DNA from 2 places in the Lysinibacillus sp. NPDC096382 genome. Region 1 is predicted to be linked to the other one. Evidence: a T-box and tRNA genes for the amino acid it is inferred to sense, from the RefSeq annotation. Region 1 holds a T-box; the other holds one or more tRNA genes.
The links. A T-box is a leader RNA that pairs with one kind of tRNA and senses whether it is charged. The one in region 1 lies ahead of serS (serine--tRNA ligase), so its partner is inferred to be a tRNA-Ser.
Positions count from the first base shown of each region.

Region 1 (13,239 bases):
CTATAAAAAACGTGGCATGAAGTCGGCAAAAAATTACCCATGTTTTTTTAATAAATGTAATACTTCTTCCGATGTAGTAGCTACATGAACAAGTGACTTCTGTTCAGTTCGTATAAAACCTTCCTCCAGCATTTTCTGAAGTTGTTGTAAAAGCGCATCATAAAAATTATTTACATTATATAAAATTACAGGTTTTTCATGTAGTCCAATTTGTGCCCATGTAAACACTTCAAAATATTCATCCATTGTCCCTCCACCACCTGGTAAAGCTATAAAAGCATCTGCTAACTCTACCATTTTGGCTTTACGTACATGCATAGACTCAACAAAATGAAGCTCTGTTAACGAGGCATGTGCTATTTCCCGCTGCTGTAAATGAGTTGGCATCACGCCAATAACCTCTCCTCCAGCTTTTAATACTGCATCTGCAACTTTCCCCATCAGTCCTGTTTTCGAACCACCATAAACGACACCATGACCATTTTGAGCTAATACAGTCCCTAATTCGGCTGCTTTCTCTGCATAAATTGGGTTTATGCCTAAGCCGGAACCGCAATACACCGCTATTTTTATAACAATCCCTCCTACTCAAAAGACGTGACACAATAGGCTACATATTGTCTCACGTCTTTTGATCATTTATTTTCTTCAATTACTTTTTTCTGCACGTAGCTGCGCATTCGGTCATAAATTTTAGCATAGTGCATTTCCTATTTACGTAAATGACTTGTTTGTGCCTGCCGCTCCGCTTTCGGCCAGAAAGCAATGTTTCCCTTACTATACACATTAAAATTTAAGCATAGTTTATTTCCTATTTACGTAAATGGCTCGTTTGTTTTAGCATATGACTGATGCGGCTCACAATTGATTCAATTGCCTCAGGATTTTTTAATAAATCATAATCATTAATATCCAAACGAAGAACTGGGCATGAATTAAAATTATTGATCCAGTTCTCATAGCGGTCATGCATTTCAATCCAATAATCATTCGGTGTTTGTTGCTCCATTGTACGTCCACGCTCTTGAATACGACCAATTACAGCATCAATTGGCCCCTCTAAATAAACAAGTAAATCTGGATGTGGGAAATACGGTGTCATCACCATCGCATCAAATAAATTTGTATACGTCTCGTAATCCGTTGGGCTCATTGTACCTTTGTCATAATGCATCTTAGCAAAAATCCCTGTATCTTCGTAGATTGAACGGTCCTGAATAAACCCGCCTCCATATTCAAAGATTCGTTTCTGCTCCTTAAAACGCTCCGCTAAAAAATACACCTGTAAATGGAAGCTCCATTTTTCAAAGTCCTCATAAAATTTATCTAAATATGGGTTAGTATCCACCTTTTCAAATGAAGTACGGAAATTTAACGCTTCTGCCAACGCCTTTGTCATTGTTGACTTCCCTACACCAACCGTACCAGCGATTGTAATGACCGTTTGTGGAGGAATACCATATTTCTCTCTCAAATTCATTGTTGCAAGCTCCTTTGTTGTAACGTATCCTTTATTGTTTGTAAAACATATTTCAAATCATTTGGATTTTTTACGAAATCAAGCTGATCACCATTAAATCGAATAACAGGAATATCAGGATGCATATTCTCAAAATGCTCGATAAAGGAATGATAATCTGCCACCAGTTGCTCCATGTAATCCCGTGAAATCATTTTTTCAAATTCACGACCACGCATCGCAATACGTTTCATCAATGTATCAACACTGGCATGTAAATAAACAACTACATTCGGTACAGGCATATCTTTCGTTAATATTTTATATATTTCCTCGTATTTATCATACTCAGCTGATGCCAATGTACGCTTTGCAAATATTAAATTTTTAAAAATATGGTAGTCCGCTACAACAGGTTTATCATCTGTTAAACGGAAATTTTTTATATCCGATAATTGTTTGTAGCGATTACATAGGAAGAACATTTCCGTCTGGAAACTCCACTCCTCTATGTTTTCATAAAACTTATTTAGAAAAGGGTTTTCGTCTACTATTTCTTTTAATAGATGGTAATTAAATGTCGCTGCAATCTCTTTAGATAAAGAGGTTTTACCAACACCAATCGGACCTTCTACCGTAACAAATGGAACCGTCACCAGAAGCTCCTCCTTTATGTTCTATGGATTCTATCGTCAATTACCCGTCTCTCGGGGTTTGTATTATATTGTAGCTATTGCTTCGCTTTCAATGCGTCCGGAATCGGCTGAAAGAAGTTAAAAATAAATCAGTGTTTTTCATTGTATCATAGTGAGAAAGTGAAAAACAGAACCAAACTATTTCTCTATTAAAATAGGAGGCGAAAACCAATACCGTGACATCCGCTGAAATAAATAAAAAGTAGACCCACTCAAAGTGGATCTATCTTTCCCCTTATAATTTAACTCGCTGCAAACGCAGTGCATTTAAAACGACAGATACGGAGCTAAAGGCCATCGCTGCACCTGCTACCCATGGAGCTAGTAAACCGATTGCGGCAATTGGAATACCTAATGTGTTGTAAGCGAATGCCCAGAATAAGTTTTGTTTAATGTTGCGCATTGTTTTACGACTCATGATGATAGCATCTGCAATACTGTTTAAATCGCCGCGAATCAGTGTGATATCCGCTGCTTCCATAGCAACATCTGTACCGGTACCAATCGCCATCCCAATAGTAGCTGTCGCAAGTGCCGGGGCATCATTAATGCCATCACCAACCATCGCTACTTTTTTACCCGTAGCTTGCAGTTTTTTCACTTCATTAGCTTTGCCTTCCGGAAGTACTTCGGCAATCACATGATTCACACCAACTTCTGCTCCAATTGCTTGTGCTGTACGTTCATTATCACCAGTCATCATAATTACAGTAATGCCCATCTCTTGTAGACGACTAACCGCTTCTTTTGAAGTATCTTTCACTGTATCAGCAACTGCTACTAGACCAGCATACTGACCGTTAATGGCAGCTAGCATTGCCGTTTTACCGTTTTCCTCCAATTGCTCCATTGTTGGTAGAATATCATCCATATGAATACTGTATTGTTGCATCAATTTACGTGTACCGATGATAACGCCTTGACCAGAGACCGTCGCTTGCACACCGTAACCCGGTATTGCTTCAAAGAATTGAACATCTCCTAGATTAATACCGCGATCAACAATCCCTTGAACAATTGCTTCTGCTAACGGATGCTCTGATTGCTTCTCTGCTGCACCAATCAACGATAAAAAGCGTGCTTCATCTTGATTTGCTGCTAGTATAACATCCGTTAATACAGGTTTGCCGTGTGTCACTGTACCTGTTTTATCAACAACTACTGTATCGATGCTTTGTGTCTGCTCTAAATGTTCTCCACCTTTAAATAAAATACCAAATTCCGCTGCACGACCAGAACCCGCCATAATAGAAGTTGGCGTTGCTAATCCAAGCGCACATGGACAAGCGATAACGAGAACTGCAATTAAAACTTCAAGTGCAGGCGTAAATTCACCAGGTTGCACCCAAATAATCCAAATTAAAAACGTGACAAGTGCAATGCCAACAACGATTGGTACAAAAATACCTGAAATTTGATCTGCTAAGCGCTGAATTGGCGCTTTGGAGCCTTGTGCATCTTCTACAACTTTAATAATTTGTGCTAAGGCTGTTTCACGACCGACTTTAGTCGTCGTCATTTTAATGAAGCCATTTTTATTTATAGTAGAACCAAATAATAGGTCACCTTGCTTTTTATCAACAGGTAAACTTTCCCCTGTTAACATTGATTGATCTACAGCTGTTGTTCCTTCTAATACCTTACCATCAACAGGAATTTTTTCACCAGGCTTCACTAAAATAATGTCACCAATGACTACTTCTTCTAACGGTACTTCTTTCTCTACACCGTCACGAACAACGATGGCCGTTTTTGCCTGAAGGCCCATTAATTTCTTGATTGCTTCAGATGAGCGACCCTTTGCTTTTGCCTCAAATAATTTACCTAATAAAATTAAAGTAATTAATACGGCACTCGTTTCAAAATATAGGTGAGGGGCATGATGTGACCCCGCAGTAATAATTGCTTGATATACGCTATAAAAATACGCCGCAGATGTTCCCATTACTACAAGTACATCCATATTGGCACTACCATTACGTAAAGCTTTGTAGGCTCCAACGTAAAATTGTTTCCCAATAATAAATTGAACAGGCGTAGCCAACACCATTTGCACCCATGGATTCGTTAAAAATTCAGGAACATATAAAAATGATGTAAATGAAAAATGTCCTACCATCGTCCACAGTAATGGTAATGAAAGAATGGCCGATAAAATAAATTTTTTCTGCTGTTGTTTGATGGCCAGCTCACGATGATCCACAGTTTCTTGCTCATCTGCCTTTTGATGAGCCTCATATCCTAATTTCTCAACCTTTGCAATAATATCTGCAATCGTCACCTCAGATGGATTAAATTCTATAGTAGCTTTTTCGAGTGCTAAGTTAACGTTTGCAGAGGATACACCTGCTAGTTTATTTAAACCCTTCTCTATACGTGTAGCACAGGCTGCGCATGTCATGCCCGTAATATTGAATTCTGTTTTTTGCTTCACGACACCATAACCAAGTGCTTCAATTTTCTTTTCAAAGTCTTCTTCGTTTAATTTTGTCGGATCATATTTAATGGATGATTTTTCAAGAGCTAAATTAACTGTCGCTTGTTCTACACCATCCATTTTATTTAAACCTTTTTCTATACGAGACGCACAGGCTGCACATGTCATACCTGTAATTTGCAAATTTGCTTCTTTTATTTCCGAACTCATCATCATTTCTCCTCTCCACATACCAACACGGGGTATGTTAAATTGAAAATAAGAGAGTGCTACAAGAGCACCCTATTTATATTATTTAACGTCATAGCCTTGATCATCGATCGTTTCTTTAATTTGGTCTAGAGATACTTGTGTTTCGTCAAATGCTACATCTACTAAACCTTCTGCTAAGTTTACTTTTACTTGTTCAACGCCAGTTAAAGCGCCAACACTTTTTTCTACTGAGTTTACACAATGTCCACATGACATTCCTTGTACGTTTAAAGTTACGTTTTGCATAAATATCTCTCCTTTAATGTTAAGTACTGTATAGGGGTATATATTTCTTAAAAAAATTTACTTTTTCATTAACTTTTGAATAGTCACTACTAATTCATCTAACACTGCATCATCACCTTCTGATAGGCGATCTACTACACATCCCTTTAAATGACCTTCTAATAATATCTTTGCAACACTATTTAAAGCAGACTGTGTGGCAGACAGTTGCGTAATAATATCATCACAGTAAACGTCTTTGTCAATCATCCCTTTAATACCTCGGATTTGACCTTCAATTCGATTTAAACGAGTCGTTAAATCCTTTTTAACGCGTTCAGGATGATGACTTTTTCGGCACGAAGTAGCTTCCTCTGTATGACAAGCATCTTCTTTCACTTTATCCTCCATTTAATACACCTCCTACCTTACAATTTTATATTACCATACCTACGAAGGGTATGTAAAGCCGAAAATTTTTAGAATTTTTTAATGATGATGGTGATGATTTGACTGCTCATTTATTATTGTACATAAAATGGAGTTATCATGCTTATGTGCTACTGTTTCCAATTGAATCGTTACGTGCTTTATGCCCTTATGCTCAAGATTATGTTCAATTTCTCGTAATATATGCTCACTATCCGCAATTTTTAGCTGGCCATCAACAACTGCATGACAAGAAAGTGCATTTGTTCCGCTTGTTATTGTCCAAATGTGTAAATCGTGAATGCTATGCACACTATCTGTCTGTACAATAGTTTGTATAATTTCTTCAACGTCTACGTTTGAAGGTGTTCCTTCCAAAAGAACATGAACAGCAGCCTTCGTTACATAGTAGCCGCTTCTCAATACTAATATTGCAACAATAACACTCGCCAATGGATCAGCCCAGCCCCAACCAAAAAACATCATTAATAATGCGGCTACGATGGCCCCTACAGATCCAAGCATATCGCTTAATACGTGTAAAAAAGCTCCACGCATATTTAAATTATCTTGTGTATCACTGCCACGCATCATAATCCAAGCGACTAAAATATTGATCAAAAGACCGATTGTACTAATAATCAACATCCCTGTAGTTGCCACTTCTGGTGGATTTGCAAAACGTTTTATTGCTTCATAGAAAATGAATAAAGCAATAAAAATTAATGTCACACCGTTTAATACTGCTGCTAAAATTTCAAATCGTTTATAACCGTACGTTTTACTATAGCTTGCAGCCTTTTCTCCCAATATAAAGGCAAGTAAGGCTATTGCTAATGAAATGGCATCACTTAACATATGACCTGCATCGGATAAAAGAGCCAAACTATTTGTTAAATAGCCACCAATCACTTCAACAATCATATAACTCGTAATAATAATAAATGATACTATTAAAACCTTTTTGTTTGCGCCATGTGTATGATCATGGCTGTGATCATGATTATGTCCCATGTTTTATCCCCCCATTATCTAGTTATGTGTAGCATGCTCAATAGCTTGCATCAACAAATTCATAATGTGATCATCATCTGTTGAATAATATAAAGTTGTACCTTCTCTTCTATATTTCACTAACCGTAAATTTTTCAAAAAACGTAATTGATGTGAAACTGTTGATTGACCTAAATCTAAAACCTTAGCAATGTCGTTGACTGCATGTTCATCCGTACATAATAAATTTAAAATACGAATTCTTGTCGGATCACTTAATGCTTTAAATGTTTGAGACACGACAAATAGAGTTTCTTCGTCTAAATGTTGCTTTTTGTTATCCTGAACCTCTGTATTTCGTAATTTTTCATCCATTTAGTTTACTCCTAACCTTTTTATATTTATATATGAGAATATGTTCATATATAAATATAAATAGTTTTTTTGGAAATGTCAACGTTTTACGTTCTTACCGAATCCAGACGCGATTATTCCGAGACATACTTGATAGTAGCAATTGTCAATTAAGCAAGATACACTAAGTGATAAGGAGAGATCATAGTGGATATTTTTAAAACAGACCGATTGTTTATGAACAGTGCACTAGAAGAAGCTAAGAAAGCAGCTTTACTTGGAGAAGTGCCAATAGGGGCTGTGCTTGTATATGATGGAGAGATTATTGCACGAGCTCATAATTTACGAGAAACAACACAAAATGCAACGACGCATGCTGAATTAATGGTTATTCAAGATGCTTGTAAAAAAATAGGAAGCTGGCGTCTTGAAAAAACAACACTCTATGTGACACTTGAACCTTGCCCTATGTGTGCAGGTGCAATTTTGCAATCTCGTGTGCCGCGTGTCGTATATGGTGCAAGGGATATAAAAGCAGGCTGTGTAGATTCACTCTATCGATTATTAAACGATGCACGCTTTAACCATGAATGCGAAGTAACAGAAGGAATTTTAGCTGAGGAATGCGGACAAATCTTAACCGATTTTTTCCGAGCATTACGTGAACGAAAAAAAGCAGAGAAAAAGGCACGACAAGCTTTAGTTGTTGAAAATGAAAAATTTTAAAAATTTCACATAGTGAAGAAGGTGTCTCAGATTGAGGCACCTTCTTTTCTATGATTAGGGGATAGCATATATATGAAATAGGTTGTAATAGCGACAACATTATTCATAACAATAATGTTTTTAAATACGCAGTCTAAAAAAAATGGAAAAAGCGATATAGCAAGTACATTACTGACTAACCTAAAGAAAAATTTCAATACACATAAACCATTGACATGCATAAACTGAAAAGGGAAAATATAACTAGTAATAATTTAATTTAAAAGGTAATTAATAGGGAGGTAATGTTTTAATGCCTATTTTTGATAGAGTGAAGTTCGATGGTTTACGCTCACGCGATTGGTTAATCTACAAGCATCCGAATGAAAAGCTAGTGTTAGGTACTACACTTATCGTCAACGAAGGTCAAGTAGCCATTTTTGTAAAGGGTGGGCAAATATGTGATGTATTTAATTCAGGCACACATGTTTTATCAACCAATAACTTACCATTACTTCACCATGTTGTGAATTTTACTTATGGAGGGGATACACCTTTTTCAGCAGAAATCTACTTTATAAATCTAACGGTAAAATTAGATTTATATTGGGGAACCTCTGATCCTATTCAACTAATTGACCCAAAATACTTTGTAAAATTACGTATACGAGCATTTGGACAATTGGCTCTTCGCCTTGATGACTATTTATTATTCTTTACAGAAGTTATAGGCTCTATGAATAAAGATGATATTGTTAGTTTCGAAAAAGTACAAGATTACTTTAAAGGTTCTCTTATTACATCCATAAAAACTGAACTTGCAAATAAAATTATTAATGAGAAAATCTCTGCACTAGAAATAACAACAGAGCTTCATAATATTTCAAATAGTTTAAAAGGAAAAATATCTGAAGAATTCAATGCGTATGGTTTTATAATGGCCCATTTCCATATTCAATCAATTAATTTCCCAGAGGAAGATTTCAATAAAATAAATGAAATTTTACAAGATAAAGCTAAGTTCGAAATTATGGGTGACAATCGTTATGTAACACAACGTAGCTTTGATATATATGAATCTGCTGCATCAAATGAGAATGGAGTAGCTGGATTATTTGCTACAAGTGGAGTTGGCTTAGGCGTAGGGCAAGGTATGGTGACTATGATGAATCAACAAGTACAACAGCCTAGCAATAATGTTACACATAAAATATGTCCTTCTTGCCATGGTAATATCTTATCTACTAGTAAATTTTGCAACTTATGTGGTGAAAATTTAACGCTAAAGGTCATTACATGCCATTCTTGTCAGAGTGAAAACGAGGAATCATCAAAATTCTGTTCTTCTTGTGGAACTAGTTTACACAAGCCTGTTTGTTCATGTGGACAAGAACTAGATGTTACTTCGAAATTTTGTAATAACTGCGGTACTCCAGTCGAATCAATTCAATAGATAATCATAACAGTGTAGTTAAAAACGATACATCGGAAAATGTAAATTAAACAAATATCATTGATTAGGAGATATTGACATGAAAAATATCGAATGTCCACAATGTGGTGCAGCGGCTGATGTCACATTAGCTCAATGTAAATATTGTGGTGAAAAATTCAATTTCCAAAAAGAACAGCAAATTGTGCAACAACCAGTTTATCAACAGCAATCACAACCTGTATATCAAACACAGCCCCAATATTCAGCTCCTATGTTTGACGGCATCGATCCTTCTTGGCCTATAAAAAATAAAACAGTCGCAGGGGTACTAGCTATCTTTTTAGGTGGAATCGGAATCCATAAATTTTACTTAGGGAAAATTGGACAAGGTATATTGTACCTCATCTTCTTCTGGACATATATTCCGGCCCTTATAGGCTTTATAGAGGGCGTTATTTACTTGCTTTCTAACGAACATAACTTCTCTGTGAAACATCGAGTTCGACCTCGCTAACCTACTTTTTTAAAAAAGAAAAACTACTGTAGAGATTAGATATTTTCAACAGTAGTTTTTTCTTTTAGCCGCTTTGTTTTCGACTCGGCTTACTTTGGAGCGATTACTTCTTTTCCGCCCATATATGGTCTTAATACTTCAGGAATTACTACGCTTCCGTCAGCTTGCTGATAATTTTCTAGGATTGCTGCTACTGTACGGCCGATTGCAAGACCTGAGCCGTTTAATGTGTGTACATACTCTGGTTTTGCATTTGGCTCACGACGGAAGCGAATATTTGCTCGACGTGCTTGGAAATCTTCAAAGTTAGAGCATGAAGAGATTTCGCGGTACATATTTTGAGCTGGAATCCAAACTTCTAAATCGTACTTTTTCGCAGCAGTAAAGCCTAAATCAGCTGTACACATTTTTAGTTTGCGGTATGGTAACCCTAATAATTGTAGTACTTTTTCTGCATGACCTGTTAATAGTTCTAGCTGTTCATAAGATTCTTCTGGTTTAACAAAGCGTACTAATTCTACTTTGTTGAATTGATGTTGGCGAATTAAACCACGTGTATCGCGTCCCGCAGAACCTGCTTCTGAACGGAAGCATGCACTATATGCTGCAAAGCCATGTGGTAATGCTTCAGCTGGTAAAATTTCATCACGATAGAAGTTTGTCACAGGTACTTCTGCTGTTGGAATCATGAAATAATCTGTGTCATCTAACTTAAAGACATCTTCTTCAAATTTAGGTAGTTGTCCTGTCCCTGTTAAGCTATCACGATTGACAATTACAGGTGGTAACATTTCTTCATAACCATGCTCTTCTGCATGTAAGTCCATCATAAACGTCATTAAAGCACGTTCTAAACGAGCGCCAAGACCACGATAGAATAAGAAACGACTACCAGTCACTTTTGCACCACGTTCAAAGTCAACAATTTGTAAGTCTGTAGCGATATCCCAGTGTGCTTTAATGTCAAAATCAAATGTTGGGATCTCACCCCAAGTATATTCTTCCACATTATCGTCCTCTGTTGTGCCAACTGGTACAGATTCATGTGGAACGTTTGGTAAACGCATCATCATATCGTTAAAGCGTTCTTCTACATCATTTAATTGAACATCTAGCTCTTTAATTTCATCGCCAACTTGACGCATACGTGCAATAACTTCATCCGCATTTTCTTTGTTACGCTTCATAATAGAAATTTGCTCAGATACTTTATTGCGCTCAGCTTTAAGCTCTTCTGTTTTTGCAATTAATTCACGACGCTTTGCATCTAATTGCTCAAAATCGTCTAAGTTTCCTAAATCCTCATTACGTGTTAATAGCATTTCTTTAATTTCCGCGAAATTATCGCGCACGCGTTTAATATCTAACATCGTCATACCTCCAGTAGATTCTTAATGATGGGAAAATAGTTAGTAAAAACACAAAAAAGCCCTCATCCCCAAAAGGGACGAGAGCTACCCGCGTTGCCACCCTAATTGATTAGACACATTGTACTTTGTCTAATCCACTTATTTCATAACGGCATTTCAGCCGGCGACAGCCTACTTCATTAACTTCGACTGCGCAACTCCAGGACGGATTCACAAGTGCTTTTATCAGCTTCCACCACCCGCTGACTCTCTAAAAAAAACGTGCTTGCTACTACTTCCCATCATCGTGTTCAGTTATTTAAATTTTATCCATACTGTACTATATGAAGTGAAAATTTGCAAGTCATACCATAGAAGATACAAAATATTCAAGAATTCGTGCATCTGACGTTAATTCTGGATGGAAGGAACATCCTAAGAAATGGCCGTCCTTTGCTAACACGATCTTGCCTTCATGCTCCGCTAATATTTCAACACCTTCACCTATGGAAACAATATGTGGCGCACGTATAAAGACTGCCGGAATAGCAGCACCTATTTCCGGTATGTCGAGCTTCACTTCAAAGCTATCTACCTGACGTCCATAAGAATTCCGTGCAACTACCACATCCATTACTGCTAAATGTGATTCATAATCCACTAATTCCTTTGCTAATAAAATCAATCCTGCACATGTTCCAAACATCGGTAAACCGTGCTTTGCAAGTGCGCGAATTGGCTCCAATAGCTCATAGCGATTCAGCAATTTCCGCATCGTTGTACTTTCTCCACCAGGCAAAACAAGTCCATCAAGCTTCTCTAAATCAGCACTTTGTTTTACTAAGACCGTTTCGCATCCAAGAGACTCTAACATTTGCACATGCTCTCTTACCGCTCCCTGTAATGCTAAAACACCGATTCGCTTCATTTTTTACCAGCCTCGCTCTTGCATACGCTCATTTTGACTAAGCTGTGCAATATCGATGCCTTTCATCGGAACACCTAGCTCTTTTGAAATTTCAGCAATTAACTTGTAGTCCTTATAATGCGTAGTAGCCTCAACAATTGCACGAGCAAATTTCTCTGGGTTCTCTGATTTAAAAATACCAGAACCAACAAATACACCGTCTGCTCCAAGCTCCATCATTAATGCTGCATCCGCTGGAGTAGCAACCCCACCTGCTGCGAAATTCACTACTGGTAAACGGCCAAGACGCTTAATTTCTCTTAATAATTCAAAAGGAGCACCGAGCAATTTAGCCTCGGTCATTAATTCATCCTCTGTCATACCAACTACCTTACGTACTTGCGCATTCACTTTACGCATATGACGAACTGCCTCAACAATATTACCTGTCCCTGGTTCCCCTTTAGTTCGTAGCATAGAAGCTCCCTCACCAATGCGTCGAGCAGCTTCGCCTAAATCACGACACCCACAAACAAAGGGCACTGTGTAATCACTTTTTAATAAATGAAACTCTTCATCTGCTGGCGTTAATACTTCACTTTCATCAATATAATCGACACCCATTGCTTCTAACACTCTTGCTTCTACAATATGTCCAATACGTGCTTTAGCCATTACAGGAATGGATACTGCCCCCAATACCTCCTCGACAATACGAGGATCAGCCATACGTGCAACACCACCCGCCTTGCGAATGTCTGATGGTACTCGCTCTAATGCCATAACAGCTACAGCTCCCGCCGCTTCCGCAATTTTCGCCTGTTCTGCATTAATAACATCCATAATGACGCCACCCTTTTGCATTTCCGCCATCCCGCGCTTAACTAATTCTGTACCTGTTTGTTTCATGATTTCTAACCTCCACCTTTATGATGAAATTTAGTATAATGGAAATTGACCATATAAAAATATCCAGTTTATAAAATAATCGTAAGGTCAGGAGAATTAATGCACATGGACATGCTATTATTCCAACTAGAAAAAAATGGTGAAAAACCGCTCTACGATCAGCTTTATCGCGGCATTAAAGAAGCTATTATTACAAATAAAATAGCAGTAGGAGAAAAATTACCATCAAAAAGAAAATTAGCCGATTTTTTGAATATTTCACAAACAACAATTGAAATTGCCTATGCACAGCTACTTGCTGAAGGGTATATTATGTCTAAATCCCGTGTCGGTTATTTTGTAGAGGAAATTGACGAGCTTCCGTATATTCAGCAGGATACAATAACTTCCTTAAACGAACAACCTAAGAAAAAATCGTACAAGATAGATTTTAATCCTGGTTCGATCGATATTGATGCCTTCCCTTTTCAGACATGGCGAAAATATGCGAAAGAGCTCTTTGATGATGCCTCAAAGGAATTATTATTAACAGGTGAGCCTCAGGGAGAACTATCTTTGCGAACAGAGATTGCTAAT
Region 1 covers NZ_JBIWFC010000033.1:1,760-14,998, forward strand. The annotation lists gene ACIQZA_RS25040 (LOG family protein) at 34-561, opposite strand; gene ACIQZA_RS25045 (deoxynucleoside kinase) at 812-1,480, opposite strand; gene ACIQZA_RS25050 (deoxynucleoside kinase) at 1,477-2,115, opposite strand; gene ACIQZA_RS25055 (heavy metal translocating P-type ATPase) at 2,390-4,801, opposite strand; gene copZ (copper chaperone CopZ) at 4,883-5,089, opposite strand; gene ACIQZA_RS25065 (metal-sensitive transcriptional regulator) at 5,147-5,479, opposite strand; gene ACIQZA_RS25070 (cation diffusion facilitator family transporter) at 5,558-6,511, opposite strand; gene ACIQZA_RS25075 (ArsR/SmtB family transcription factor) at 6,530-6,865, opposite strand; gene tadA (tRNA adenosine(34) deaminase TadA) at 7,052-7,570, shown strand; gene ACIQZA_RS25085 (SPFH domain-containing protein) at 7,863-9,002, shown strand; gene ACIQZA_RS25090 (TM2 domain-containing protein) at 9,256-9,498, shown strand; gene serS (serine--tRNA ligase) at 9,588-10,868, opposite strand; T-box leader at 10,939-11,162, opposite strand; gene pdxT (pyridoxal 5'-phosphate synthase glutaminase subunit PdxT) at 11,212-11,775, opposite strand; gene pdxS (pyridoxal 5'-phosphate synthase lyase subunit PdxS) at 11,779-12,663, opposite strand; gene pdxR (MocR-like pyridoxine biosynthesis transcription factor PdxR) at 12,769-13,239, shown strand, end outside.

Region 2 (7,755 bases), on a different contig from region 1:
CTGCATATTCTAAATCTCCACCTACTGGTAGTCCATGAGCGATCCGTGTTGTTCGAATACCAGATGGCTTCACTAGACGCGAAATATACATAGCTGTTGCCTCACCCTCAATCGTTGAATTCGTAGCTAAAATAAGTTCTTGAACAGTCTCATCTTGCAAACGAACTAGTAGGGACGCGACATTAATATCCTCCGGACCAACACCATCCATAGGTGAAATAGCTCCCTGTAATACATGATACATACCATTGAAATCGCGCATTTTTTCCATCGCAATTACATCTTTTGTATCTTGGACAACACAAATAATAGAATGATTTCTTTGTTTGTCAGTACAGATATGGCATGGATCTACATCAGTTATGTTGCCACATACGGAGCAATAGCTTAAATTTCGTTTAGCATCAATTAGTGCCTTTGAAAAGGATAAAACGTCATCTTCTTTCATTGTTAACACAAAAAACGCCAGACGAGCCGCGGTTTTCGGCCCGATACCTGGCAATTTCATAAAACTATCAATCAGTTTCGATATTGGTTCTGGGTAGTACATTTATTTACCTCCTAGAACGGAAGATTCATGCCTTGAGTGAATTTACCCATTGTTGCATTCGTTTTTTCATCTACTTTTTTCAATGCTTCATTTGCAGCAACAACGATTAAATCTTGTAGCATTTCGATATCGTCTGGATCTACTACTGATGGATCAAGATTTACTTCTACAATTTCACGTTGACCAGTTACAGATACTTTCACCATACCGCCACCAGCTGTACCTTCAAATTGCTCTGCATTTAAAGCCTCTTGAGCTTCCATCATTTCCTTTTGCATTTTTTGCATTTTTTTCATCATACCTTGCATATTTCCCATTCCACGCATAAACATATTCCTCCTAAATGATTAATCTTCAACAATCTCAATAAAATCTTTACCAAACAGCTTTTCCGCTTCCGTCACAAGTGGATCTTGTGAAGCAAGTGGTTGAGCATCGTCGATAAACGGCCCTTCTGACATTTCTGCCGGAGGTGGTTCTAATAATTCCATTTCATGATCAGTTTCATCCTGAGAGGATTTTTTCTGTTGCTGTAAGCCATGATCACGAATAAACTCTTCACGTAATTTTAACCAAGCCTCTTCAGGCGTACAAAGCATTTCGTACATAGTACCAGTTTGCCCTGCAATTAATTGTGTGAATTGAGCTTTTAGGGATTGATTATCAGCAACCATTTGACAATGAATATCATACTTGAATTTTAACACAAAAGCACTTGAAGATGCCGCAACAGGTTCAGCCTCTGCCAAAAGAGCTGATTGAGATTTTTGCATTTGACTTAATGCCTGTGCCCAAACCGATTTAATACGTTGCACATCTTGCTTTGTAGCATCCTTTAGTATCTCTTGAATACGGCCTGTTGGTGCTTTATAGCCATTCGGACTTTTTGCTCGTGGGCGCTGTTCTTTTGGTGTTTGCGCCGTTTGCATAGGAGCACCAGCTTGTAATTGGGCTGATAGTTGTTGCACCATCTGCTCAAGTGCCACAATTTTTTGGGCGAGCTCAGGGCTCATAGCTACCTCACCTGAAGTGGTAGTCTGACCAACTGCGCCACCCGAAAACTGCACCATTTTAAGTAATGCTGTTTCCAAATAAATCTTTGTATGGTGGGAGAATCGCATTTCTTGCTGTGTTTTCGCTAAAATATCAATGTAGCCATATAGCAAATCCGGTGCAAAATCATGCGCTAATGTAAACACTCGCTCCTCTGGTGATACTAGTTCTAATAATTCGGCCAAATCTTCACTTGTTTGCAGTAATAATAAATCTCGGAAAAATGTAATTAGGTCCTCAGAAAGGCGAAGAGGATCTTTCCCATCCGCAATAAGCTGTTCTAATAACGCAAGCATTTGTGCGACATCTTTTACTTTAAGAGCTTCTGCTAACTCATAGAAAACTTCCTGACTAATAGAACCTGTCACAAGCAATGTATCCTCAAGCTTCAACTTTTCTCCACTAAAGGATACAACCTGATCTAATAAGCTTAAAGCATCACGCATACCACCCGCTGCTGATTGTGCGATTACCTTTAAACCTTGTTCCTCAAATGGTAACTCAATATCTTCTAATACAACTTTCATGCGCTCAATAATATCACCGGTCGAAAGACGCTTGAAATCAAAGCGCTGACATCTCGAAATAATCGTTGCGGGCAATTTATGAGGCTCTGTCGTTGCTAAAATAAATACAGCATGTGAAGGTGGTTCTTCTAACGTCTTTAAAAGGGCATTGAAAGCACTTGTAGAAAGCATATGTACTTCATCAATGATATACACTTTATATCTACTACTCGCAGGAGCAAATCGAACTTTCTCAATGATGTCTCGGATTTCTTCAACGCGTGAATTAGACGCCGCGTCAAATTCAATAACATCTGGGTGAGAACCGTCTGTAATGCTTAAACAAGTAGCACATTCATTACAAGGCTCTTTTGATGGTGCATGCTCACAATTTAAAGCCTTTGCAAAAATTTTAGCTGTACTTGTTTTCCCGGTACCACGTGGGCCAGAAAATAAATAAGCATGTGTTGTTTTATTCGCTAGGAGAGCATTTTGTAGCGTTCTTTTGACATGTGCTTGACCAGACATCTCTCGGAATGATTGCGGTCGATACACACGATAAAATGCTTGATACGTCAATGGATTCCTCTCCTCTTCTTCATTATATAGAATAGTTCTATTATAGCATTTACCTCATTATTTATAAAATATTGTCATCGTTTTTCTAAAACTTCGGGACAATTCTCTTTCACTTCCTGTAGTGAACGCTGATGCTTCCGGCTCCTATCGTCCGCCGCACAATTTGTAACTTCCTTAAACGTGTTGGTGAATGATCTTCCATCCCCAAAAATATTATAAAATCATAAAAAAACGCATCCGCCTTTTGTAGACGGATGCGTTTGAATTGGCAATTTAATGCCGTGCACCTTTCTTCGACAGCCGCACATAAGCGTTACTCTTGTCGTTAGCTCAGATTAGGCAACCCCGCGGCACATGAATAAGACCACTTAATGCTGCTTCCTTCCGGACCTGACATGGTTCATGGGTATCCATTGCGCAGGACCCAATCGTCAACACTACGTGCAAAAGGCAGACCAAACAATACGGACAGCCTCGAAAAAGGAATTCAGTCTCGCTAGAGCGGATTGCGAGTTACAGGACACCGCTACCTTCCCACCTAGCACGGCAATAACTAGTATACTGACTATTTTCATAAATTGCAACTTAATACGCATAATATTCGTTTGGAACATTCTATCTGCATTGTAAAAAAGAAATTGTTAATCCATTTATGCCTCGGCATCATTGTAGCTGTCACTTTGCTTTCACACAGATAAACAATGCCTCTGGAATTGGCTTTGTACTTAGGTCTGCATGAGGGCCGACACGATGTCGGCCATTCGACAATGCCACAGGACATGGCGTTTTTATCGATACAGATCAGTTAGCCGTTATTTAATGGATGCGATGATTTTAAGCTAATATCCTATAAGAACTCCTTTTCGATTCCATGACAGCCGTTAAAAAGTGACTTAGTACCGCATTCATTTCCTTCCTATAAAATTGGGAGACTTCTACATCTGACGCTTCGCTTTCGCTACCACAACATTTGTTGAAAAAAAGTTAAAAAAAATAAAAAATCTGTTGACGTAAATTTTAAAATATGATAAATTAAATCTTGTCGATAAGACAACGTAACAAAACAACATGGAGGTATACCCAAGTCTGGCTGAAGGGATCGGTCTTGAAAACCGACAGGCGGGTAACACCGCGCGGGGGTTCGAATCCCTCTACCTCCTCCAGTTTTAAAATTCCGACTACGAATGTAGCCGTTTTTTTTTGCTTAAAAATTATATGTAACATTTATTAGATGCCACTTCCACTTAGGTTGTGGTATTTTTTTATTGTAAATTAAGGTGTTATAACTGTGAAAAATCTATAGCATTATTTCATCTAGACAAATGCACTTTCATTACAAAACTATTTTTCGCCCCAACGTAACATGAAAAGTAGTGGTACAATTACATTTTATTTCAAACACGCAAACGAGCTTTTTAGCATAATGCTCGTTAATATTATTAGGGAGGATTTTTTTATGCACTCGAAATTTTACATATCTCGTGCTTCCCTCACTTGGGTTTTAACAATCGCTCTGTTAACTGCTATTGGTAGTGAAATTAAAATAATGCCTTTCGCTGATACACCTTTTCGTTTTGGATTAGGAAGTATTATTTTCTTTTTGTGTACTCTACTAAGACCTACACCGATCATTTTTGCTGGATTTACTACGAGTATCGTGACAACCATTTTTCGAGTTATCATTAATTACACTTTACATGATGTTCCAGTAGTCGATAGTTTACTAATACATTTGCCTGCCGCCGCCTTTTATATAATGTTTGCAATATGCCTACAAATTCTAAGCATTCATCAATATAGAGAAAAACCACTATTGCTTGGATTGCTAGTTGCATTTAGTGAAGTATTCAGTAATTTAGTGGAACAACTATTTCGTTTTTTTATAAATTCTTATACTTTTTTATTCCTTCATGATTTACTTATATTATTAGCAGTTGCTTTATTACGTAGCTTTTTTGTTGTTGGTATTTATAGTTCTATTTTAATTGCTGAGCAAAAAAAACGTGTTCAAGAAATGCTTACGATCGGCTCAGATTTATATGTAGAGACACTTTATTTAAAAAAATCGATGAACGATATAGAAGCAATAACAATCAGTGGGTTTGAATTATATCGACAATTAAAATCGCTAGGTTATCATGCAGAAAGTTTACAGGCACTTCATATTGCCCAGGAAATTCATGAAGTGAAGAAGGATTCACAACGCATTTATGCAGGTATTTCTAAAATTGTTGGTGAAAAGAGCTTTGGATCCCTTAGATTGTCAGAATTATTACATTATATTGAAGACGGCAACAGTAAGTACGCTCATTTTCTCGGGAAAGAAATTGAAATTAAATTAAATATTGAAATCGATTTTCAAACGAAGGAACATATTGCATTACTTGCACTTTTGAATAATTTAACAGCTAATGCTATAGAAGCAATTGAAAATCAAGGCATCATTTCTATTGCCATTCAGCAGCAACAGGATGATACTGTACTAACAGTATGCGATAACGGGAAGGGCATTCCACAAAGTAATCTCTCTATTATTTTTGAACCTGGATACACTACAAAATACAATGTAGACGGTGTCGCAGCAACAGGTATTGGTCTTTCACATGTTGTTGAATTAGTAAATAAATTAAATGGCTCAATAACCGTTGAATCAAATACTCAAAACACGATGTTTAAAATTACAGTTCCTACGCAAACTATTCAAACAGGAGAGACTTAAATGAGGTATTTTATTGTAGATGATGATCGTGCAAGTCGGGTCATGTTAAAACAAATTATTGAAGATAGTGGCTTAGGTACAGTTATTGGTGAAGCACGCAATGGTGAGGACGCCATTCCACAAATTTTAATGACACAACCTGAATTTGTGTTGATTGATTTACTCATGCCCAAGCTTGATGGGATTGCAACAGTCGAACACCTTATTCAAAATCGTTTTGAAGGACAATTTGTCATGATTTCTCAAGTTGTGAATAAGGAAATGGTTGGTGAGGCATATAAGCAAGGTATAGATTTCTTTATTCATAAACCGATAAACCGTATTGAGGTTGAAAATGTTTTACGTAAAACAACTGAACAATTTCGCCTAAAAAATTCATTGCTTATTATTCGCCAATCACTTACAAATATTGATCTAAGTGAACAAATAAATCACAAAGCAACGTCACGCGATCATATTCAATCTATCTTAAATGATATGGGTATCGTTGGTGAGATTGGAAGCGAAGATATTATAGCTATCATCGAAACATTACTTGCGCATCAGCACAAAATTGCACCACTTCCACCATTAAAGGAGCTTTATGAGGAGCTTGCAGTTGTCACAAAGGCTACACCAGATGAAATTTTGAAGGAAAGTAAAGCCATTGAACAGCGGGTGCGCCGTACTATATTAGCAGCGATGATAAATCTCGCCAATTTAGGTGTCGTAGATTATACAAACTCCGAATTTGAATATTATGCACCTCGATACTTTGACTTTAAAGAAATTCGTCATCTTATGACTCAGATAGAAGATCACGGAAATCGTAAAGCAAAGGTTAATATTAAGAAATTTATTCAGGTGTTATATTCAGACATTTTAACTAAAGTAAATTAATTTTCTCGGATTTTGTCGGATTTTATAAGTCCTCCGTATTATTAAAGTAAGGCAAGTCCTAAAAATTTTAATATTAGGAGGTACTAAGATTTTGAAGAAGAAATTTAGAATCAGTTTAGCCACTCAAATTTTAGTCGGTTTGATTTTAGGGATTATTATTGGTGGTATCTTTTACGGAAACCCCAAAATTGAAACATATCTACAACCTTTAGGTGATATTTTCCTTCATCTAATTAAAATGATTGTTGTACCGATTATTATTTCAACTTTAATCGTTGGTGTTGCTGGCACTGGAGATATGAAACAGCTTGGACGATTAGGCGGAAAATCGCTTATTTACTTCGAAATTATTACAACAGTAGCAATTGTCATTGGTTTACTTTCCGCAAACTTATTCCAACCAGGCGCGGGTATAAACATGAACGAGCTCTCTCAAGGAGATATTTCAAAATACGTTGCCACTACAGAAGAAGTACAGCATGAAGGACCATTTGATATTATTGTAGGCATTGTACCAACAAATATCATTCAGGCAATGTCTGAAGGTAATATGCTTGCGATCATCTTCTTCTCAGTTATTTTTGGTTTAGGGGTTGCTGCCATTGGCGAACGAGGAAGACCAGTATTAGACTTCTTCCAAGGGGTAGCAGATACTATGTTCTGGGTAACTAACCTCGTAATGAAATTCGCTCCAATTGGGGTATTTGGTTTAATTGGTGTAACCGTTTCCAAATATGGATTCGCTTCCCTAATACCACTTGGTAAACTCGCTATACTTGTTTATGCAACAATGCTATTCTTTATCTTTGTCGTTCTTGGTCTTGTGGCCAAATTTACAGGTATCAGTATCTTCTTCTTAATTAAAGTACTAAAAGATGAGCTGATTTTAGCGTTCTCAACAGCAAGTTCTGAAGCTGTGTTACCACGAATTATGTTGAAAATGGAGAAACTAGGTGCTCCAAAGGATATCGTATCCTTTGTTATTCCAACCGGTTACTCCTTTAACTTAGATGGTTCTACACTGTACCAAGCTATTGCTGCATTATTTATTGCTCAAATGTACGGTATTCACCTAAGCATTGGTGAACAAATTACGTTAATGCTTGTATTAATGGTTACATCTAAAGGGATTGCAGGTGTTCCAGGCGTATCATTCGTTGTGCTTCTAGCAACTTTAGGTACTGTCGGCATTCCAATTGAAGGTTTAGCATTCATCGCAGGTATCGATCGTATTCTTGATATGGGACGTACAGTCGTTAACGTAATTGGTAACTCACTTGCATCTTTAGTTATGGCGAAATGGGAAGGCCGTTTCGATTCAGAGAAAATGAAAAATTACTTTAATGATAATAAAAATTTAGCATAAAAATTAAAAAAATCCTCACGATGTATGAAGTGACCCCTAAAAGTTAGACACGGTTATTTCATTAGGCAGCTTGGGTAAATTGAGTTCGGTATTGCACCGGACT
Region 2 covers NZ_JBIWFC010000037.1:936-8,690, forward strand. The annotation lists gene recR (recombination mediator RecR) at 1-550, opposite strand, end outside; gene ACIQZA_RS25375 (YbaB/EbfC family nucleoid-associated protein) at 562-876, opposite strand; gene dnaX (DNA polymerase III subunit gamma/tau) at 898-2,688, opposite strand; RNA gene ffs (signal recognition particle sRNA large type) at 2,968-3,235, opposite strand; tRNA gene ACIQZA_RS25390 (tRNA-Ser) at 3,759-3,851, shown strand; gene ACIQZA_RS25395 (ATP-binding protein) at 4,145-5,407, shown strand; gene ACIQZA_RS25400 (response regulator) at 5,408-6,286, shown strand; gene ACIQZA_RS25405 (cation:dicarboxylate symporter family transporter) at 6,378-7,652, shown strand.
Region 2: it has a tRNA-Ser gene. The T-box ahead of serS (serine--tRNA ligase) is inferred to sense a tRNA for this amino acid. The anticodon was not compared.